2 linked regions of the Prosthecodimorpha staleyi genome follow. The protein of the gene in region 1 binds, or shares a complex with, the protein of each later gene. Links are inferred from orthologs where the notes say so. Each region holds a gene or a part of one and is shown on either strand. Other genes may lie near its edges.

Evidence for each region.
Region 2: the proteins of KL771_RS22540 (region 1) and dnaN are in contact, whole or in part, in a solved structure (PDB 1OK7), measured with the Escherichia coli proteins. The link is inferred for Prosthecodimorpha staleyi from one-to-one orthologs.

The regions. Positions count from the first base shown.
Region 1 is NZ_JAHHZF010000012.1:156,625-166,413, reverse strand. What follows is about bases 3,413-6,212. They hold KL771_RS22540 (DNA polymerase IV), read right to left. Parts: upstream 5,564-6,212; coding sequence 4,262-5,563; downstream 3,413-4,261. Other genes in these bases: KL771_RS22535 (hypothetical protein), read left to right, coding at 5,708-6,212; KL771_RS22545 (lysine-2,3-aminomutase-like protein), read left to right, coding at 3,413-4,253. Also shown: KL771_RS22555 (RNA degradosome polyphosphate kinase), read left to right, coding at 1-1,632; KL771_RS22550 (Ppx/GppA family phosphatase), read left to right, coding at 1,637-3,157; more of KL771_RS22545, read left to right, coding at 3,180-3,412; more of KL771_RS22535, read left to right, coding at 6,213-6,586; KL771_RS22530 (hypothetical protein), read right to left, coding at 6,577-7,251; KL771_RS22525 (DUF3572 domain-containing protein), read right to left, coding at 7,248-7,517; KL771_RS22520 (response regulator), read left to right, coding at 7,639-8,010; KL771_RS22515 (PleD family two-component system response regulator), read left to right, coding at 8,067-9,440; KL771_RS22510 (hypothetical protein), read right to left, coding at 9,759-9,789. UniProt on the Escherichia coli protein: Poorly processive, error-prone DNA polymerase involved in translesion repair and untargeted mutagenesis. Copies undamaged DNA at stalled replication forks, which arise in vivo from mismatched or misaligned primer ends.
Region 2 is NZ_JAHHZF010000013.1:174,205-182,682, forward strand. What follows is about bases 1,465-4,442. They hold dnaN (DNA polymerase III subunit beta), read left to right. Parts: upstream 1,465-2,371; coding sequence 2,372-3,514; downstream 3,515-4,442. Other genes in these bases: KL771_RS23730 (nitroreductase family protein), read left to right, coding at 1,465-1,826; KL771_RS23735 (DUF1330 domain-containing protein), read left to right, coding at 1,827-2,135; mepA (penicillin-insensitive murein endopeptidase), read right to left, coding at 3,572-4,442. In the rest of the region: KL771_RS23720 (putative nucleotidyltransferase substrate binding domain-containing protein), read left to right, coding at 1-335; KL771_RS23725 (3'-5' exonuclease), read left to right, coding at 335-1,006; more of KL771_RS23730, read left to right, coding at 1,152-1,464; more of mepA, read right to left, coding at 4,443-4,501; KL771_RS23750 (hypothetical protein), read right to left, coding at 4,891-5,178; KL771_RS23755 (hypothetical protein), read left to right, coding at 5,279-5,542; KL771_RS23760 (hypothetical protein), read left to right, coding at 5,539-5,838; KL771_RS23765 (hypothetical protein), read left to right, coding at 5,831-5,974; KL771_RS23770 (hypothetical protein), read left to right, coding at 6,009-6,236; KL771_RS28320 (hypothetical protein), read left to right, coding at 6,248-6,661; KL771_RS23780 (DUF1488 family protein), read left to right, coding at 6,658-6,930; KL771_RS23785 (transglutaminase-like domain-containing protein), read left to right, coding at 6,939-7,751; KL771_RS23790 (sulfotransferase family protein), read left to right, coding at 7,878-8,478. UniProt on the Escherichia coli protein: Confers DNA tethering and processivity to DNA polymerases and other proteins. Acts as a clamp, forming a ring around DNA (a reaction catalyzed by the clamp-loading complex) which diffuses in an ATP-independent manner freely and bidirectionally along dsDNA.

The sequences.
Region 1 (9,789 bases):
AGCAGCGCGACCATGACGGCGCTGATCCGCATTCCCCCCAAGATCGACCGATTCATCGAATTGCCGGCGAGCGAGACGGAGCCGGGCATCCGCCGCTTCATCAGCCTCGAGAACATGATCGGCCTGCACATTGCCGGCCTGTTCCCGGGCTACCAGTTGCGCGGCAAGGGCGCTTTCCGGGTGATCCGCGACTCCGACATCGAGATCGAGGAGGAGGCCGAGGATCTGGTCCGGGTGTTCGAGACCATGCTGAAGCGGCGGCGTCGCGGTTCGGTCATCCGATTGGAGATCGAGGCGCATACGCCGGAGCGTCTGCAGTCCTTCGTCGCCCGGGCCCTCGGCGTCGCTTCCGACGGCATCTTCCAGGTGGAAGGTCTGCTTGCGATGACCGAGCTGTCGCAGCTTGTCGGCGTGGAGCGGCCGGAGCTCAAGTTCACGCCCTACGAGCCTCGATTTCCGGAGCGGATCAAAGAATTCGGCGGCGACTGTTTCGCGGCGGTCAAGGCGAAGGATCTGATCGTCCACCATCCTTACGAATCGTTCGACGTCGTCGTCCAGTTCCTGAGCCAGGCGGCGCGCGATCCGGATGTGGTCGCCATCAAGCAGACCCTGTACCGGACCTCCAAGGACAGTCCGATCGTCAAGGTTCTGTCGGAGGCGGCCGAGTCGGGCAAGTCGGTCACGGCGGTCGTCGAACTCAAGGCGCGCTTCGACGAGGAGGCCAATATCCGCTGGGCGCGGGATCTGGAGCGCGCGGGCGCGCAGGTCGTGTTCGGCTTCGTCGAGCTGAAGACCCATTCCAAGTTGTCGCTGGTCGTCCGCCGGGAACGGGGCACATTGGCGACCTATTGCCATATCGGCACCGGCAACTATCACCCGATCACGGCGCGCATCTACACCGACCTCAGCTATTTCACCGCCGACCCGACGATCGGCCGTGATGTCTCGAAGATCTTCAACTACATCACCGGCTATGCTCAGCCGCACGAACTGGAGAAGATGGCGATCTCGCCGCTGACCATCCGGCCGCGCATTCTGCAGCATATCGAAGCCGAGATCGCCCACGCCAAGGCAGGCCGCCCGGCGCAGATCTGGGCGAAGATGAACTCGCTGGTCGATCCCCGCATTATCGACGCGCTCTACGAGGCGAGCCGGGCCGGCGTCCAGATCGACATCGTCGTACGCGGCATCTGCTGCCTCAGGCCGGGCGTCCCCGGTCTGTCCGACAATATCCGGGTTAAGTCGATCGTCGGCCGTTTCCTCGAACACAGCCGTATCCTGTGCTTCGGCAACGGCCATGGGCTTCCCTCGCCGCAGGCGATCGTCTACATCGGCTCGGCCGACCTGATGCCGCGCAACCTCGACCGTCGGGTCGAGGCGCTCGCTCCGCTGACGAACCCGACCGTCCACGAGCAGGTGCTGGACCAGATCATGGTCGCCAACCTGCGGGACAATCAGCAGAGCTGGCGTCTCCTTCCGGATGGCGGGCACGAGCGCATCGTACCGGCGGCGGGCGAGGAACCGTTCAACGCCCATAAATACTTCATGACCAACCCGTCGTTGTCCGGCCGTGGAAAATCACTCAAATCCAATTCTCCCAAATCGATCGCCGGGCGAAATCACCGCTCCTGAGGCGGTGCACCCCGGCACTGAGGTTGCGCCCGGTCGACTGAGCGGGCGCGGTCCGATCGCGGTCATCGACATCGGCTCGAATTCGGTCCGTCTGGTCATCTACGAGCGGCTCTGCCGGTCGCCGACACTGCTTTTCAACGAAAAGGTCCTGGCCGGCCTCGGCAAAGGCGTGGGCAAGACCAACCGCCTCTCGGACGGTTCGGTGACGGCTGCACTGGCCGCCGTGCGCCGGTTCCGGCATCTGGCCGACCAGTCCGGCGCGATCGAACTGCATGTGCTTGCCACCGCCGCGGCGCGCGAGGCGGCCAACGGGGCCGCCTTCGTTGCGGAACTCGAGCGGATCTGCCGGGTGCCCGTGCGCGTCCTGAGCGGACCCGAGGAAGCCTATTTCGCGGCCCTCGGGATCGTTTCGGGGATGCACCAGCCGAGCGGCATCGCCGGCGATCTCGGCGGCGGCAGCCTGGAACTGGTCGAGGTCAACGGCACGGAACTCGGCCAGGGGCGGACCTTTCCGCTCGGCGGCATCCGGCTGTCGGAGGCTGCCGAAGGATCGGCGCGCAAGGCCGAGAAGATCGCCGAGGACATCCTCAAGTCCTCCGACGTTCTCGCCCGCGGCGCCGGGCGGCCCTTCTATGCGGTCGGCGGCACCTGGCGCTCGTTGGCCCGTCTGCACATGTTCCAGACCGGCTATCCGCTGCATGTGATGCATGAATATTCGCTGCCGGCGGCGGAAGCGCTCGACTTCTGCCGGATGGTGGCGCGCGGCGACATCGAGGCGCTCGACCGGATCGAGGTCATCTCCAAGCAACGGCGCGACCTGCTGCCTTATGGCGCCACGGTGCTTGCGCAGATCATCAAGATCGGCAAGCCCAGCGCGATCATTCTCTCGGCGTTGGGATTGCGCGAAGGCCTGCTGTTCGAACGGCTGGCGCCGGACGAACAACGGCTCGATCCGCTGATGGCGGCAGCCGAGGAACTGGCCATCCTGCGCTCGCGATCCCCGCGCCATGCGCTTGAACTCGGCCCCTGGACGGGGGCCGTATTCCGTGCGCTCGGCATCGACGAGACCGCCGAGGAGGAGCGGCTGCGCAACGCGGCCTGCCTTCTGTCCGACATCGGTTGGCGGGCCCATCCCGACTATCGCGGCGAGCAGAGCCTCAACGTGATCGCCCATGCGGCCTTCATCGGCGTCGATCATCCCGGCCGGGCCTTCCTGGCCCTGGCAAGCTACTATCGGCACATGGGTCTGATCGACGATGCGCTGAGCCCGCGCATCCGGGAACTGGCCTCGGTGCGGCTGAAGGAGCGCGCCCGCTGCCTCGGCGCGGCGTTTCGGGTCGCCTATATCCTCTCGGCCGCGATGCCTGGCGTCATCCCGCTGGTCGGTGTCGCGGCCCGCGGCAGCACGCTCGTCATGACCCTGCCGCGCGATCTCGCCGAACTCGATGGCGAGGTGCTGCAGCGCCGCCTGCGCCAACTGGCCAAGCTCGGTGGACTGGACGCTGCCGTCGAAGTCGTCGCCTGAGCCGCGCCGGAGGTCTGACCCCATGACCCGCGAGGTCCAGCAGCGGCCGCCTGCGGTCGTCCGCGTCGCCGATCTGGTCGCACGCGGGCTTGTTGCGCCGGAAGCGGCGCCGGCCGTCGAGCGGGTGACGCAGGAATTCTCCCTGCGGATCACCGCCGAGATGGCCGCAGCCATCGATCCGGCCGATCCTTCCGATCCGATCGCCCGCCAATTCGTGCCCGGGACGGCGGAACTCGATATCGCGCCGGACGAGGTTGCCGATCCGATCGGCGACGGTGCGCATGAAATCGCACCCGGACTGATCCGCCGCTATCCGGACCGGGCGCTCCTGAAGCCGACCCATCTGTGCCAAGTCTATTGCCGCTTCTGCTTCCGGCGCGAGACGGTCGGCGGCGATCCGGGCCTCGGCGAGGCCGAGCTTGCAGCCGCACTCGACCGCATCCGTGCAGAGGCGGGCCTGTTCGAAGTGATCCTGTCGGGCGGTGATCCGCTGGTCCTGTCGGACCGGCGGATCGGCCGGATCCTTGATGCGCTCGACGCCATCGATCATGTCGGCGTGGTCCGCTTCCATACCCGCATACCGATCGTCGACCCGGCCCGAATCACGCCGGCCTTGCTGAACCTGCTCGACCGACGAGCTGCGATCTGGTTCGTGCTGCACGTCAACCATGCCTCAGAACTGACGGAAAACGCGAAGAAATCGATCCGCGCCTTGAGCAGGGCGGGGGTCCCGCTGCTCGCCCAGACCGTCCTGCTCAAGGGCATCAACGACGACGCCGCGATCCTGGAGGATCTGTTCCGGTCTCTGGTCGCGCTTCGGGTGAAACCCTACTACCTGCACCATCTCGACCGCGCACGCGGTACCGGCCATTTCCGGACTTCCCTCGCCGAGGGCCGGTCGCTGATGCGCACCCTGCGCGGCCGTCTGACCGGGATCGCCCAGCCGACCTACATGCTCGACATCCCGGGCGGATACGGAAAGGTGCCGGTCGGTCCGGACTACGTGGCATCAGCCGGGCCCGGGCTCTATCGGGTGACCGATCCGCATGGGGCGACGCATGACTATCGTGACGGCTCGGACGGCGTGCCGGACTGAGGCGGTGCCTATCGGTCGCGGCCGCGCCGGTCGATGCCGAAGATGAGGCCGAGTTCGACCGCCTCGCCGCCGAACCGGGCGCGAACCGCGTCCATCGCGCGTTCCGCCTTGGCGCGCCGACCCGCCCCCTCGTCGACCAGGTCGGCCGGATCGCAGGCCTCGGCGGGCACCAGATCGGCGACGCCGATACCGATGAGCCGGAAGGCACGGCCGTCGCATTCGCGCTCGACCAGGTCCCGGCCGGCACGGAAGATGCGGTCGGCCAATTGGCTGGGATCGGATAGCTTCCGGTTGCGGGTGACGGTCTTGAAATCCTGCGTCTTCAGCTTGACGGTGACGGTGCGTCCGCCGATTCCGGCCTTCTTCAGCCGCGCCGAGACCTTTTCGGAGAGCCGGCGCAGGATCGGCTCCAGGCGCGCGAAGGCGGCGATGTCGTCGTCGAAGGTGACCTCGGCGGAAACGCTCTTGGCCTCACGGTCGGGCGTGACGCGGCGATCGTCTTCGCCGCGCGACAGGCGCGCAAGGCGCTGGCCCATGACGCCGTAGCGCTTCATCAGGGCGGTCTCGTCCATGGACTGCAATTGACCGATCCGGCGGATGCCGTCGCGTTCGAGTTCGGCGGCGAGCGCCTTGCCGACGCCCCAGATCAGCGTGACCGGTTGGGCAGCCAGGAAGGTGCGCGCCTCGACGGCGCCGATCACCGAGAAGCCGCGCGGCTTCTCGAAGTCGGAGGCGATCTTGGCCAGGAACTTGTTCGGCGCGAGACCAACCGAAATGGAGATGCCGATTTCGTCTTCGACCCGCTTCGCGAAGCGGGCGAGGGTCAGGGCCGGGGCGGCGTGGTGCAGGCGATCGGTGCCCGAGAGATCCAGGAAAGCCTCGTCGATCGAGACCGGTTCGACCAGCGGCGTCAGTTCCAGCATCAGCTGCCGGACCTGGCGGCCGACCTTGACGTATTTCTCCATGTTCGGCTTGATCACAACGGCCTGCGGGCAGGCCGCCAATGCCTTGAACATCGGCATGGCCGAGCGGACGCCGTGGATGCGGGCCAGATAGCACGCCGTCGAGACGACGCCGCGCTTGCCGCCACCCACAATCACCGGTACATCCCGCAAGGATGGATCGTCGCGTTTTTCGATCGAAGCGTAGAAGGCGTCGCAATCGACATGGGCAATCGAAAGCCGATCCAGTTCAGGATGGGCGACAAGGCGGGGACTGCCGCAGGATGCGCAGCGCCACGCTCCCGGCCGCGAAGGGACCAGGCAGTCACGACAGAAGCCCTCAACCCCTGAGTTCTGGGTAGGGAGCACGCTTCTCGTTCCTGTTTCGTTTCTGCGTCGATGCAATATACTCTTTCCGCGTCCGCCGGCCAGTGGCATCCGGCGTGCGTCCGGGGCGCCGGCGGCGCCGGTCAGTTCGAGGAGGGTCCGGTGACGCATTTCACGGTCGCCGTCGTGATCGATCACGATCCTGACAGCCCCGAGGGGCGTGCGGACCTTGCCGCGACGCTGCAACCCTTCCACGACTTCAAGCGCACCGGGATCAACGACGCCTATGTGCGGGATGTCGATGCGATGGATCGGGTCGTCGAACGCCTCGGCGAATGGCCGGGCGGTGATCTCAGAGGGGTGGCCATGTCCTTCGGATGGGGCTACCTAAACGATTCGGATGCGATCGATATCCAGGGACCGCACCGCTTCGGCCATCTCCTGGTGTTGAATGGCTTGGCAGCGCGTGCGATCGACCGCACCAATCCCAACGGGCGCTGGCTCGGCTGGTCGCTCGGCGGCGGCAGGCCGTTCCTGTGTCGCGACCGTGTGCTTCCCCATGACTATGCCCGGCTCGGCGATATCGACTGGCGGACCATGCGGAGGCTGGCGCGCGACCGCAGGCGGGTCCGGCTCGCCGAGGTCAGTCAGGCCGCCGGAATCCCGCTGAGCGACGCCGACGCGGTGCATCGCCGGGTGGGGGAATGGCTCGAGGTCTGGCGTCAGATGCCCGAGCCGCGGCCCTATGGCCGGGAATTTTCAGCCTGGCTGCGCCAGCAGGCCGGTGGCGCCGCCGCCCGCTGGCACGCGGCCGCCCCGGTCCTGCCGGCAACCGGGCCGGGCGAGCGGCTGGAGGACTGGGTCGCCTGGGCGCCGGGCTTCGGCGCCACGGCCGTGGTGGTCGACGGCCGGTGGCACGAGAACGGCCCGGCCGGATCAGGCGATCCCGCGGATGGCGCAACCATCTCCTGGGCCGCGTGGGACCGGCAGATCATGGATCTGATCGACACCCAGCGCCGACGCCACCCGCAGGCCTGGCTGGCCATGGTCGACTGTCATTGCTGAGCGTGCGCCGAGATCACGCCGGCAATGTAAGCTTCGACTTCGGCCCAGCGATTGGCGCGCAGGTTCATGCCCGGGATTTCCCGTGCCATGGCGAAGAAGCGCGGATCGGCCACGAACTGGATTACATGGGCTTCCGGCAGGGTCTCGCGCACCGAAACAAGATTCGAGGGCGAATCGTCAAGGAAGAACACCGGCCCCTCGGCACGTGCCGCGAGGCGGGCCATGGCCGGCCCCTTCGGTCCGTCATTGGTCAGCACAGGATAGGGCAGACCGCGTGCGGTCAGCGATATGCGGCGGGTTTCCCGGTGCTTGTGCGGAGCGTTGGTCAGCAGGACGACGTCGGCCCGCTCGGCCAATCGGCCGAGAACCTCGACGGCGTCCTCGACCACCTCCTGGTGGGCGATCTCGTCGTCGAAGAAGCCGAACAGGAGACGGCGGACATCGTCCTGCCCGGCGGCCTCGTCGGTGGCGCCATGACGGATGTTTCCGGTCAAACCGTAGCTGACGGCATCCAGCCGGAAGCCGGAGCGCTCCAGATAGCGCTCGAAATGGCGCACGAAATAGACGGCCACTTCATCGACATCGGACACGACCAGAGGGCGACCACCATAGGGCAGGGCGTCGATGGCGGAGAGGATATCGAGGCTGTGCGGATCGAGGGTCATTCCGGATGGGGTCCCGACAGTCGGTGATGAGCTGCGGCAACCATCAGGGGACGGAGCCGTCGGTTCTCGGTGAATTCCAGCAGGAGCGATTCGTCGTTCATGAGGAAATCGAGTATGCCTGCCAGGAAGCCCGGATCGGAGGCGGCAACGCGCAGCGTTTCCGGCCCGATCCCGCTCTCGGCCAGGAAGCGGCCGAGATGCTCGGGTCGTTCGGCCAGAAAACCGAGTGCCGCGATCGCGATCCCCTCGGCCTCGTCATGGTTCATATGATCCCGTCGCTGCTCACGTCGCACGGAGCGAACCTCCGGTTTGCCAATGCGAAACGAATTATCACTAAAATCGAGCGCTGGGCAGAGATTGCGTTTGTGCAGAGTAGAGAGAGACAGAATGGCGAAGACCGTGCTGATCGTCGAGGACAACGAGTTGAACATGAAACTGTTCAACGATCTCCTCGAAGCCCACGGCTACCGGACGCTGCAGACCCGCAACGGCCTGGATGCCATGGATATCGCCCGGTCGCACCGGCCGGATCTGATCCTGATGGATATCCAACTGCCCGAGGTGTCCGGCCTGGAGGTGACCAAGTGGCTCAAGGAGGATGACGACCTCCGCGCCATCCCGGTGATCGCCGTGACGGCCTTCGCCATGAAGGGCGACGAAGAGCGCATCCGGCAGGGCGGATGCGAGGCCTATATCTCCAAGCCGATCACGGTCGCCAAGTTTTTGGAAACCGTTCGCTCGTATCTTGGGGATGCCTGATCAAAAGTCGAGGCGACTTTTCTCTCGACGCAAGATCAGTTCTTCCGGAGCCAACGATGACTGCCCGCATTCTCGTCGTCGACGACATACTGGCCAATGTCAAGCTGCTCGAGGCGCGGCTGACGGCTGAGTATTTCGATGTCGTCACGGCAATGAACGGTCTCGAGGCGCTCACCATCTGCGCCGAAGTCATGCCCGACATCGTGCTTCTCGACGTCATGATGCCTGGCATGGACGGATTCGAGGTCTGCCGACGGATTAAGGCCAATCCGGCGACCGCCCATATCCCGGTGGTCATGGTGACGGCGCTCGATCAGATTTCCGATCGGGTGAAGGGCCTGGAGGCGGGCGCCGACGATTTCCTGACCAAGCCGGTCTCGGACGTGGCCCTGGTCACCCGGGTCAGGAGTCTCTCCCGGCTGAAGATGTTGACCGATGAGCTGCGCATGCGTGCGGCGGCCAGCCGGGACAGAAGCATCGAGGGCGATTTCGACATCGATCAGGTCGTCGGCTCCGCCAAGGGGCGCATCCTGGTGGTCGAAGACCGGCGTTCCACGGCCGAGCGTCTGCAGGCCATGCTGGGCGCGGCCCATTCGGTGACGCTGCAGGCCAATCCGCAGGAGGCGCTGCTGACGGCCGCGGACGGGGCCTTCGAACTGGTCGTGGTCAGTCTCGCACTCGCCAATTTCGACGCGCTCCGGCTCTGCTCGCAATTGCGCTCGCTCGATCGGACTCGGATGCTGCCAATTCTGCTGATCGTCGATCCGGAAGATCAGCCGCGCCTGCTGCGCGGGCTTGAGATCGGGGTCAACGACTATCTGACCCGCCCGATCGATCGCCAGGAACTGCTGGCGCGGGTCCGTACCCAGATCCGGCGTAAACGCTACAACGACCACCTGCGCGACAATGTCCAGCAGACCATCGAGATGGCGGTGACCGACGGCCTGACCGGGCTCAACAATCGGCGCTACATGTCGACCCACTTGGCGACGCTGACCGAGCAGGCCAAGGAGCGCGGCAAGCCGCTGTCCATCCTGATCCTCGACATCGATTTCTTCAAGGCGATCAACGACACGCACGGTCACGATGCCGGCGATGAGGTGCTGCGCGAATTCGCCGACCGGATGCGGTCCAACGTGCGCGGCATCGATCTGTGCTGTCGCTACGGCGGTGAGGAATTCGTGATCGTGATGCCGGATACCGACCTCACCCTGGCGCAGGTCGTGGCCGAGCGGCTGCGCCAGCGCGTCGCCGGGGACCCGTTCGTCATTGCGGGCGGGATGAAGCAGATCGACGTGACCATTTCGATCGGCCTGGGCACGCTCGAGGGTGTGCAGGATACCGACGAGCAGATCATGAAGCGCGCCGATCTGGCGCTCTATCGCGCCAAGCGCAACGGCCGGAACTGCGTCGTCTCCGACGCCGCGTGACGGCCCGGCGGAGGTAAGCTTAACGCTTTACTAACCAAAGGGATTCGTCCCTCGCGCCGCGTCGTTTGCGTTGCGCGGTGCTCGGTCGCCTGTCAGAAAGTCCTCAGGGAATGGGTGAAGGCAGGCCGCAGGGTCCGTCTTCTCCCGGCAAGCCTGCGGATCCGGGCCGCCGCAAACATCCCGGTTCGCAGGTGGTCGGCCGTCGTCGGGTCGAGTGGCCTCCTCGTAAGGGCCCGCGACGGCCGACCGTCCCTCGCCACATCCCGGCGGGACGGCCCCGGCAGAGCTGCCGCCGGGTCTCGGGCTGGCAGTGCCGTGTCAGCTCTTCGGAGCCGGTGCTGCCGGCATC
Region 2 (8,478 bases), on another replicon or contig:
CCGGCACCTTCCCGATCGTGCACGGCATCCGCAGCCTGGCCATCGAGCACGGTCTCGTCGAGGCCGGCACGGTCGAGCGCATCGGGCGGCTGGCGGAGACGGGATTGCTCTCGGCCGCCTTCGCGCGCGAACTGGTCGGCGCCTTCCGCTTCTTCAGCGAATTGCGCCTGCGCGCCCAATTGCGCGCCGTCCGGGTCGGCGAACCGCACCAGGAGCGGCTGGTCCGGCCGTCGGAACTCTCCAGCACCGACCGCGACCTGCTGCGCGACGCGCTGCGCGTGGTCAAGCAGTTCCGCGACATCGTGCGCAGCCATTTCAAGCTGGGGCTGTTCTGATGGCGCTCCTCGGCGCGGTGACCAAGCTGGTCGACCAGCAGCGACTGTGGGACAAGCGCTGGCTGTGGATGTTCGAGCCGGACGCGACCGGCGAGGTGGTCTCGGTCGACTGCGAGACGACCGGCTTCGACACGCGCCGGGACGATGTCGTGTCGATCGCCGCGGTGCGCATCCGCGGCAACCGCATCCTGACCTCGGAGGCCTTCCGGGCCGTGATCCGGCCCGAGGCGGCGATGACGGCGGAAGCCATGAAGGTGCACCGGATTCTGGGCTCCGACGTGGTCGACGCCCGCGTCATCCGCGAGGTGCTGCCGGAGTTCCTGGAGTTCGTCGGCACGCGCCCCCTGGTCGGCTACTGGATCGACTACGACGCGACCATGCTGAACCGCTACACGATCGAATATTACGGCCTGCGGCTGCCGAACCGGCGGATCGAGGTCTCGAAGCTCTATTACGACCGCAAATACGGCAAGGCGCCGCAGGGCTCCGAGATCGACCTGCGCTTCGCCACCATCCTGGCCGATCTCGGCCTGCCGGACCGCGTCCAGCACGACGCCTTCGAGGACGCGCTCGCGGCGGCCGAAATGTATGTCGTGCTGAAGGACATGATCGATCGCGGCGTCCGGCTCGGCCGCGATCGGCCCCGCACGGGAGGCCCGGTCGGGGTGTGACGGCCCGGCGGCGGGCCCCCAGGCGCACGAGGACCGGCACGGGGGACCGGCCGGCCGCGATCGGTCCTCCCGCGCCACGGCCGGCCGGCGAAGGGGGTACCGGTCAGGCCGCAATGAGGCTATGTCTCGCCGCGGGGACCGCGCCATGACCGAAGCCGATTTTCAGCCGCTTGCCTTCGATGTCCTGCCTGAGGCGGAGATGCGGGCGCGGGCCGACGCCTTTCTGGCGCTGATGCGCCGGCGGCGGTCGCTGCGCGCCTTCTCGGACCGTCCGGTGCCGCGCGGCCTGATCGAGACCGCGATCGCGACGGCCGGCACCGCACCCTCCGGGGCCAACCAGCAGCCCTGGACCTTCGTGGCCATCGGCGACCGGCGCGTGAAGCGGCGCATCCGGGAGGCGGCCGAGGCGGAGGAACGCGCCTTCTACGGCGGCCGCGCCGGGGATGCCTGGCTCGATGCGCTCGCCCCGCTCGGCACCGATGCCGACAAGTCGTTTCTGGAAACCGCCCCCTGGCTGATCGCGATCTTCGGCCAGCGCTGGGGCACGGCGCCGGACGGCGCCAAGGTGAAGCACTATTACGTGCCCGAATCGGTCGGCATCGCGACCGGTTTCCTGATCGCCGCGCTGCACGGCGCCGGCCTCGCGACCCTGACCCACACGCCCTCGCCGATGGGCTTCTTGAACGAGATCCTGGGTCGCCCGGACGCGGAAAAGCCCTATATCCTGCTGGTCGTCGGCTATCCGGCGGAAGGCGCCACGGTGCCGCGCATCACCAAGAAGCCGATCGGCGAGATCGCCGTGTTCATCGAGGAGGATTGAATGGCCAAGGCATACTGGATCGCCCGCGTCGACGTGACCGACCCGGAGCGCTACAAGGCCTATGTGGCAGCGAACGGTCCGGCTTTCGCCAAATATAACGGCCGCTTCCTGGTGCGTGGCGGTCCGTTCGACAATCCGATCGGCTCGGCGCGCGATCGCAACGTGGTGATCGAGTTCGACAGCCTGGACGAGGCGCGTGCCTGCTACGCCTCGCCCGAATATGCCGCCGCCATCGCAGCGCGCGGCGACGGCGCGGTGATCGATCTGATCATCATCGGCGGCTATGACGGGCCGCAGCCGGGCGCCTGAGCGCCGGCGGGACGGAATCGCGCGCTTCGGCCGCGATCGGTCGCCGGCCGACGCGAGGTTTTGCTTGCGTCGCGAAGGCGTTCCGGCCAAGTTTCACAGCCCGGCGGGGTCGTTCGCGACCGGTTCGCCATGTGGTTCCACCGGGCCGCATGGATGACCGGTGCCGCCGGGGCAGGCCCACCGACCAGCGCGCCGAGACGCCGGCCGCGCGAGGCATCATCCAGAGTTCGAGCCCCATGAAAGTCACCGTCGAGCGGGCGCATCTCCTCAAGTCGCTGAACCACGTGCACCGCGTGGTCGAGCGCCGCAACACGATCCCGATCCTGTCCAACGTGCTGTTGCGCGCGGAGGGCGGCGAACTGAAGCTGAAGGCGACCGACCTCGACCTGGAAGTCTCCGAGGCGATCCCGGCCATGGTGGCCGAGCCCGGCGCCACCACGGTTCCGGCGCACATGATCTATGACATCGTGCGCAAGCTGCAGGACGGCGCCCAGATCGAACTGGCTACCCGCAACGACGGCGCCACGCTCGACCTGAAGGCCGGCCGCTCGAAATTCGCGCTGCAGATGCTGCCGGAGACGGATTTCCCGGATCTGACCGCCGGCACCTTCGGCCATCGCTTCTCGCTGTCCGCGGCCGACCTGAAGCGCCTGGTCGACCGGACCCAGTTCGCCATCTCGACCGAAGAGACGCGCTACTATCTGAACGGCATCTATTTCCACACCGTCGAAGGCGGCGGCGAGTTGCGTTTCCGCGCCGTCGCCACCGACGGTCATCGGCTGGCCCAGGCCGAGATGGTCGCCCCGCACGGCTCGGAGGGCATGCCGGGCATCATCGTGCCGCGCAAGACCGTCGGCGAGATCCAGAAGCTGGTCGAGGATCCGGAGGCCAAGGTCGGCGTCGAGGTCTCCGACAGCAAGATCCGCCTGACCTTCGCGGCCGCCGGCGAGGGCGCCACCGGCGCCGTGGTGCTGACCTCGAAGCTGATCGACGGCACCTTCCCGGAATATGGCCGGGTCATCCCGCAGGGCAACGACAAGGAACTGAAGGTCGACCGCGACGAGTTCGCCGCCGCCGTCGACCGCGTCTCGACCATCTCGTCGGAGCGCGGCCGCGCCGTGAAGCTGACGGTGGGCGACGGGCGTCTGGTCTTGACCGTGGTCAATCCGGATTCCGGCTCGGCGACCGAGGAACTGGCGGTCGAATACGAATCCGATCCGCTGGATATCGGCTTCAACAGCCGCTACCTGCTCGACATCGCCGGCCAGTTGGAGACCGATACGGCCGTGTTCCGGCTGGCCGATCCGGGCTCGCCGACGCTGATCCACGATTTCGGCCAGACCAACGCGCTCTACGTCCTGATGCCGATGCGGGTCTGACCGACCCGTTGCGGCCTGCCGGATAGGCGTGACGCCGGCGGCAGGACGCCGCAGGCGTCAGGGCGTTGCCAGCACCTGGGCGCAGGTCTCGGGCAGGTCGGCGAGCTTCATCGGCGGCTTCGGCGGGGAGGGCGGCGACGGTTTCCAGGGCTCGGGGCCGAGCCACCAGGCCAGATCGGTGCCGCAGCCGTCGCCCTCGGGAGGCCTGTCCTGGTCCTTGCAGTCGGCGATGCCGGCCGGGCAGGCCAGCCGGACGTGGAAATGGTAGTTGTGCCCGTACCAGGGGCGCACCTTGCCGAGCCAGCGGGCCCGATCCGCGCCGCCGTCCTTCCAGTCGCACAGCGCCTTCTTGATCGCCGGATGCACGAAGATGCGCGCGACCTCCGCGTCGCTCGCCGCGCGCCGGATCAGCCGGGCATGCGCCTCGGTCCAGACCCGGGTGTCGATCTCGCGGGTCGCCATCCTGACCATCGAGACGGCGCTGATCGATTCGCGCTCCTGCAGCAGAAGTTCGCGCTGCGGCATGGCGAGCAGCCAGATGTCGGCGTCGAGCCCGATCTGGTGGCTGGCATGGCCGGTCAGCATGGGGCCGCCGCGCGGCTGCGACATGTCGCCGATCAGCAGGCCTGGCCAGCCGTCGCGCCGCGCCGCCTCGGCGAAGCGTTCCAGATAGGCGATCAGCGCCGGATGGCCCCAGTTGCGGTTCCGGCTGAGCCGCATCACCTGCCATGCCGGCCCGTTGACCGGCATGGCGACGCCACCGGCGAGGCAGCCCCGGGCGTAGGACCCGATCGAGCGGGCGGCCAGCGGCGCGGGCTGTGTCATCGAACCGAACAGCACCTTGGCGGCATCGGCCGGCAACCCGTTGCGGGCCGCGACGATCTCGGCGCGGCTCTCCTCGGCGGTCGACTGCCCGTGCGCCGGCAGGCCCAGCCCGCACAGGACGGCCAACCCCACCGCCAATCCCCAAACCGGCCTTGCCACCATGCCGCTCCGTCCGTCTCCCGGCATCCCGCCAAGCCCGATTCGTCGCGGCATCGCCGCGTTGGCATCAGCCTAGATCATCTGCGTCGCCAACGGAATCAGGCCGAAGCGACGGCCACCGGCTGGGCAATGGTCGATCCGAGCATGGTCTCGCGCCCCTGAGGATGGCGGATTTCGAGATCAAGTTGGGGCAGCGGATCGGCCGATGCAGTCCTGTCGGGGCCGGCTTGCGTAAACCGCCGGCAGGCTGCCGCCGAGAACCAGTACAACGCGGCCGCCCCGGGCTATGGCCGGATCGGGATCTTGGCCTGCACATGGCGGCCGGCGGCGCGATCGGGCCTGGGTCACGGCGATAGGGTGACGGTTCGACAACTCCCGCGGAGCGTTCATTTTCAACGCTCCGGCTGTCGATCGTCTGTTTTTCTTTCTGTCGCGAAAACAAACACGCGCAAATCGCTTGTGTCGCGCGCCAATGAAGTACATATAAGGAACTCGTAGATTTGGCCGATATGGCTTTGCGGTGTCAGAGACCCGCCATCTTCCTTCGAATTTCCGATCGCCAAGGCATGCGCTGTTCCGGCGCGACCGTCGCTCGATTCGAATCCTGGAATGAATTCAGGCACTGACCACGGATGTACTGGCAGTCGGAGTTCATTGCTGATCGAACCGGAGCGGCGCATGCGGCGCATCCCTCGTGGTCGAAGAGCCCGTGGTTCGATCCAAGGGGAGGATGCTCCTCCCTTTCGATCGGACCTAGGGGCCTCGCGGAGACCCGCACGCATGGCCAGTCGCACGACCGAGACCACCGTCCGCTTCTCGAAACCCTTTCTGCTGCCGGGTTTCGACCTGTCGCTGCCGGCCGGCGACTACCGCGTCGATCATGATGAGGAAGCCCTTGAAGGCCTCTCCCAGATCGCCTGGCACCGGGTCGGCTCGTTCATCCACCTGCCGGGCATCGGCCAGTCCGGACCGACGCGCCAGATGGTGCCCATCAAACCCGCAGACCTCGAAGCCGCATTGGAAAAGGACAACAGGGGCTCATGACCACCGCCAACCATCCGCGTCGCGGCTCCGCGCCGAACCGCTCCGAAGAGCAGACGCATCTGTTCGCCATCGGACAGGCCGTCCGCCTCAAGGGCGGCTTCGGGCAGCTGTCGCGGTCCTCGGATGTCTATCGCATCACCGGCACGCTCCCGCCGCGGGGCGACCAGCCGCAGTATCGCATCCGCAACGAGGCCGAACGTCACGAGCGCGTTGCCATGCAGGACACGCTCGAACCGCTTCGCGCCGCGCCCGGCGAAGAAGCCGCTCTCATCGAAAGAACCTTCGGACATGGCTAAGGCACAGAAGCGCAGCAACCGCGAGACCCGCAAGCCGAAGCAGGACAAGCCCGCGGCCAAGCCGCCGGTCCTCGGCGCCGGCCAGAACAAGGTGACGGCAGCCTTCAGCACCGACCGGACCAAGGGCAAGACCTGATGCCCGTGGCGGCCCGCGGTTCGAGGGCGCGGCCATGAAGGTCGTGATCGAATTCTACCGCATCCGCCCCTCGGACAAGGCCTGTGCGATCATCGGACGGGAGACCGCCGAAGCCGCCGACCGAAACGCGGCGATCGCCGTCGCGCTTCAACTTCGGGAGACCCTCGACATGCCACAGCGGCCTGACGGCATGTCGATCTATGACGGTGAGGGGAACAAGTTCCACTCTGGATCGTTTGATGATGACGCAGTTCCGGACTGAAAGGCCGCCGCATGGACGCCCCACGATTTGACAGAGCCCGCGCGCGGCAAGCCCTCGCGCTCGGCGTCTGGGAGAACGAGGGCGGAGCGCCGGCCACCGCGATCCTCGACCATCAGTTCGGGCGACGCATCGAAAGCGATCGATCCTGGACGGTCTATCACGTCTTCACCGGCGTCCCGGCCCGCCGCGGCGGTGCGCCGATGACGGGCCTTAGCCGGTCGGAAGCGACCGACGGCATGGTGTCGCTCAATCGGCTCGATGCGCGGGTCAACGCCCGGCGCCGCCGCGAGCGCGAACTGCCGGCATCGTCGTCGGCGGCGGTCGCGGCCGACGAGGCCCCAACCGGCAACCCACCAACCGACACGGCCGCACCCGATACGGGGCCGACGCAGACGGCGCCGACCGGAACGGGCCGCCGATCATGACGCTGGCTTTTCCCAATCCGACCCGTAGTTTCGATCGGGCGCGCAATGCGGTCCGCTTCCTCGGTCACGACGGCATGTTCGAGGTCCGGTTCTTCGTCGAAGCGGCGGCGCTCGGCGGTGCCGGATCGCGTGGCGGCGCGGAACTGACGGAAGACGAGTGTTTGTCCGCCTTCGATCGGCTGCGCAGTACCATTCAGGCGGTCGCGCTGAAGGCCTATGCCGGCCGGCGGCTCGACAGCTACACCTTGACCACCACCCAGTTGCGATAGTGGGGCCGATGCTCATTCGTTGCGGTTACGAAATCACCATGTCGTTTGACCAGCCCACGGCGCTGGTCTGCCTGTTGTCGGTCCATGAGGATCGGCGCGCCGACATCCGAAGCCAGGAGACGGCCTTCACGACTCCCGAAGTGCCGATGTCGATCTATGTCGACCTGTTCGGCAACCGCTGCCGGCGGCTCGTCGCGCCGCCGGGCGACTTGATGATCTGGGGCGATGCGACCGTCGAGGATAGCGGTCACCCGGACCCGGTGCTGCCCTGGGCGCGCGAGATCCCGGTGACCGATCTGCCGGATTCGACGCTCGCCTATCTGATGGGCAGCCGGTATTGCGAGACGGATCGTCTCAGCCAGATCGCCTGGGACCATTTCGGCAAGATCCCGCCGGGCTGGGGACGCGTCCAGGCGATCTGCGATTTCGTCAACAATCACATCAAGTTCGACTATCTGCAGGCGCGTTCGACGCGGACCGCCTACGAGGTCTATCACGAGCGCATCGGCGTCTGCCGAGACTTTGCGCATCTGGCCGTCACCTTCTGCCGCTGCCTCAACATCCCGGCCCGCTACGTCAATGGCCATCTCGGCGATATCGGCGTGCCGGTCGTCGAGCCGATGGATTTCAGCGCCTGGATCGAGGTCTTTCTCGACGGTGCGTGGCGCACCTTCGACCCGCGCAACAACGTGCCCCGGATCGGCCGCATCGTGGTTGCCCGCGGTCGCGACGCCGCCGACGTGCCGCTGGTCAACTCCTTCGGCCCGCATGTGCTGAAGACATTCCGCGTTTGGACCTACGAAGTGCGGCAGGCCGCCTAGCCTCGTTCCGATCCGGCGGGGCGGTCCCGCCGCTTCAGACCTTCATCCGGCCGCGCGCCATTCCCCATTTTCAAAAGCCTCCATACCCTTGATAATGGGAGGGTATCGGGCGCGTGGGGACAGTTGGTGGCGAACGAAGACTGGCATGGCAAGATCGGGGGTCCGCAACGGCGGGCGCTCGTCGTTCTGGGCATGCATCGGAGCGGGACCTCTGCGCTGGCCGGGAGCCTCGCGGCTCTCGGGGCGGGCACGCCGGCGCGCCTGATGCGGCCGGCGCGGTTCAATCCGCGCGGATATTGGGAGCCGGTCGCCATCGTCGCGGTCCATGACGAAATTCTGAGTGCGATCGAGATCGAGTGGTCGTCCTGGCGCTCGGTACCCGCCGCATGGTTCCGCTCGGATATGGCGGCCCGCTACCGGGCGATCCTGTCCGACCTCGTCCTGTCCGAGTATGGCGCGTCGCCCCTGTTCGTCGTGAAGGACCCGCGCATGTGCCGGCTTCTGCCACTCTGGCACCGGGTCTTCGCCGGTCTTGGGATTGCTCCGGCTTTCCTCATTGCGCTCCGCCATCCGCTGGCCGTGGCCGCCTCGCTGGAGCGTCGGGAAGGGATCGGCACCAGTCGTGCCGTTCTCGTCTGGATGCGTCACATGCTGGAAGCGGAAGCCTCGACGCGGGACCGGGTCCGTGCCTTCGTGAGCTACGAGGGTGTGCTCGCCGATTGGCGCG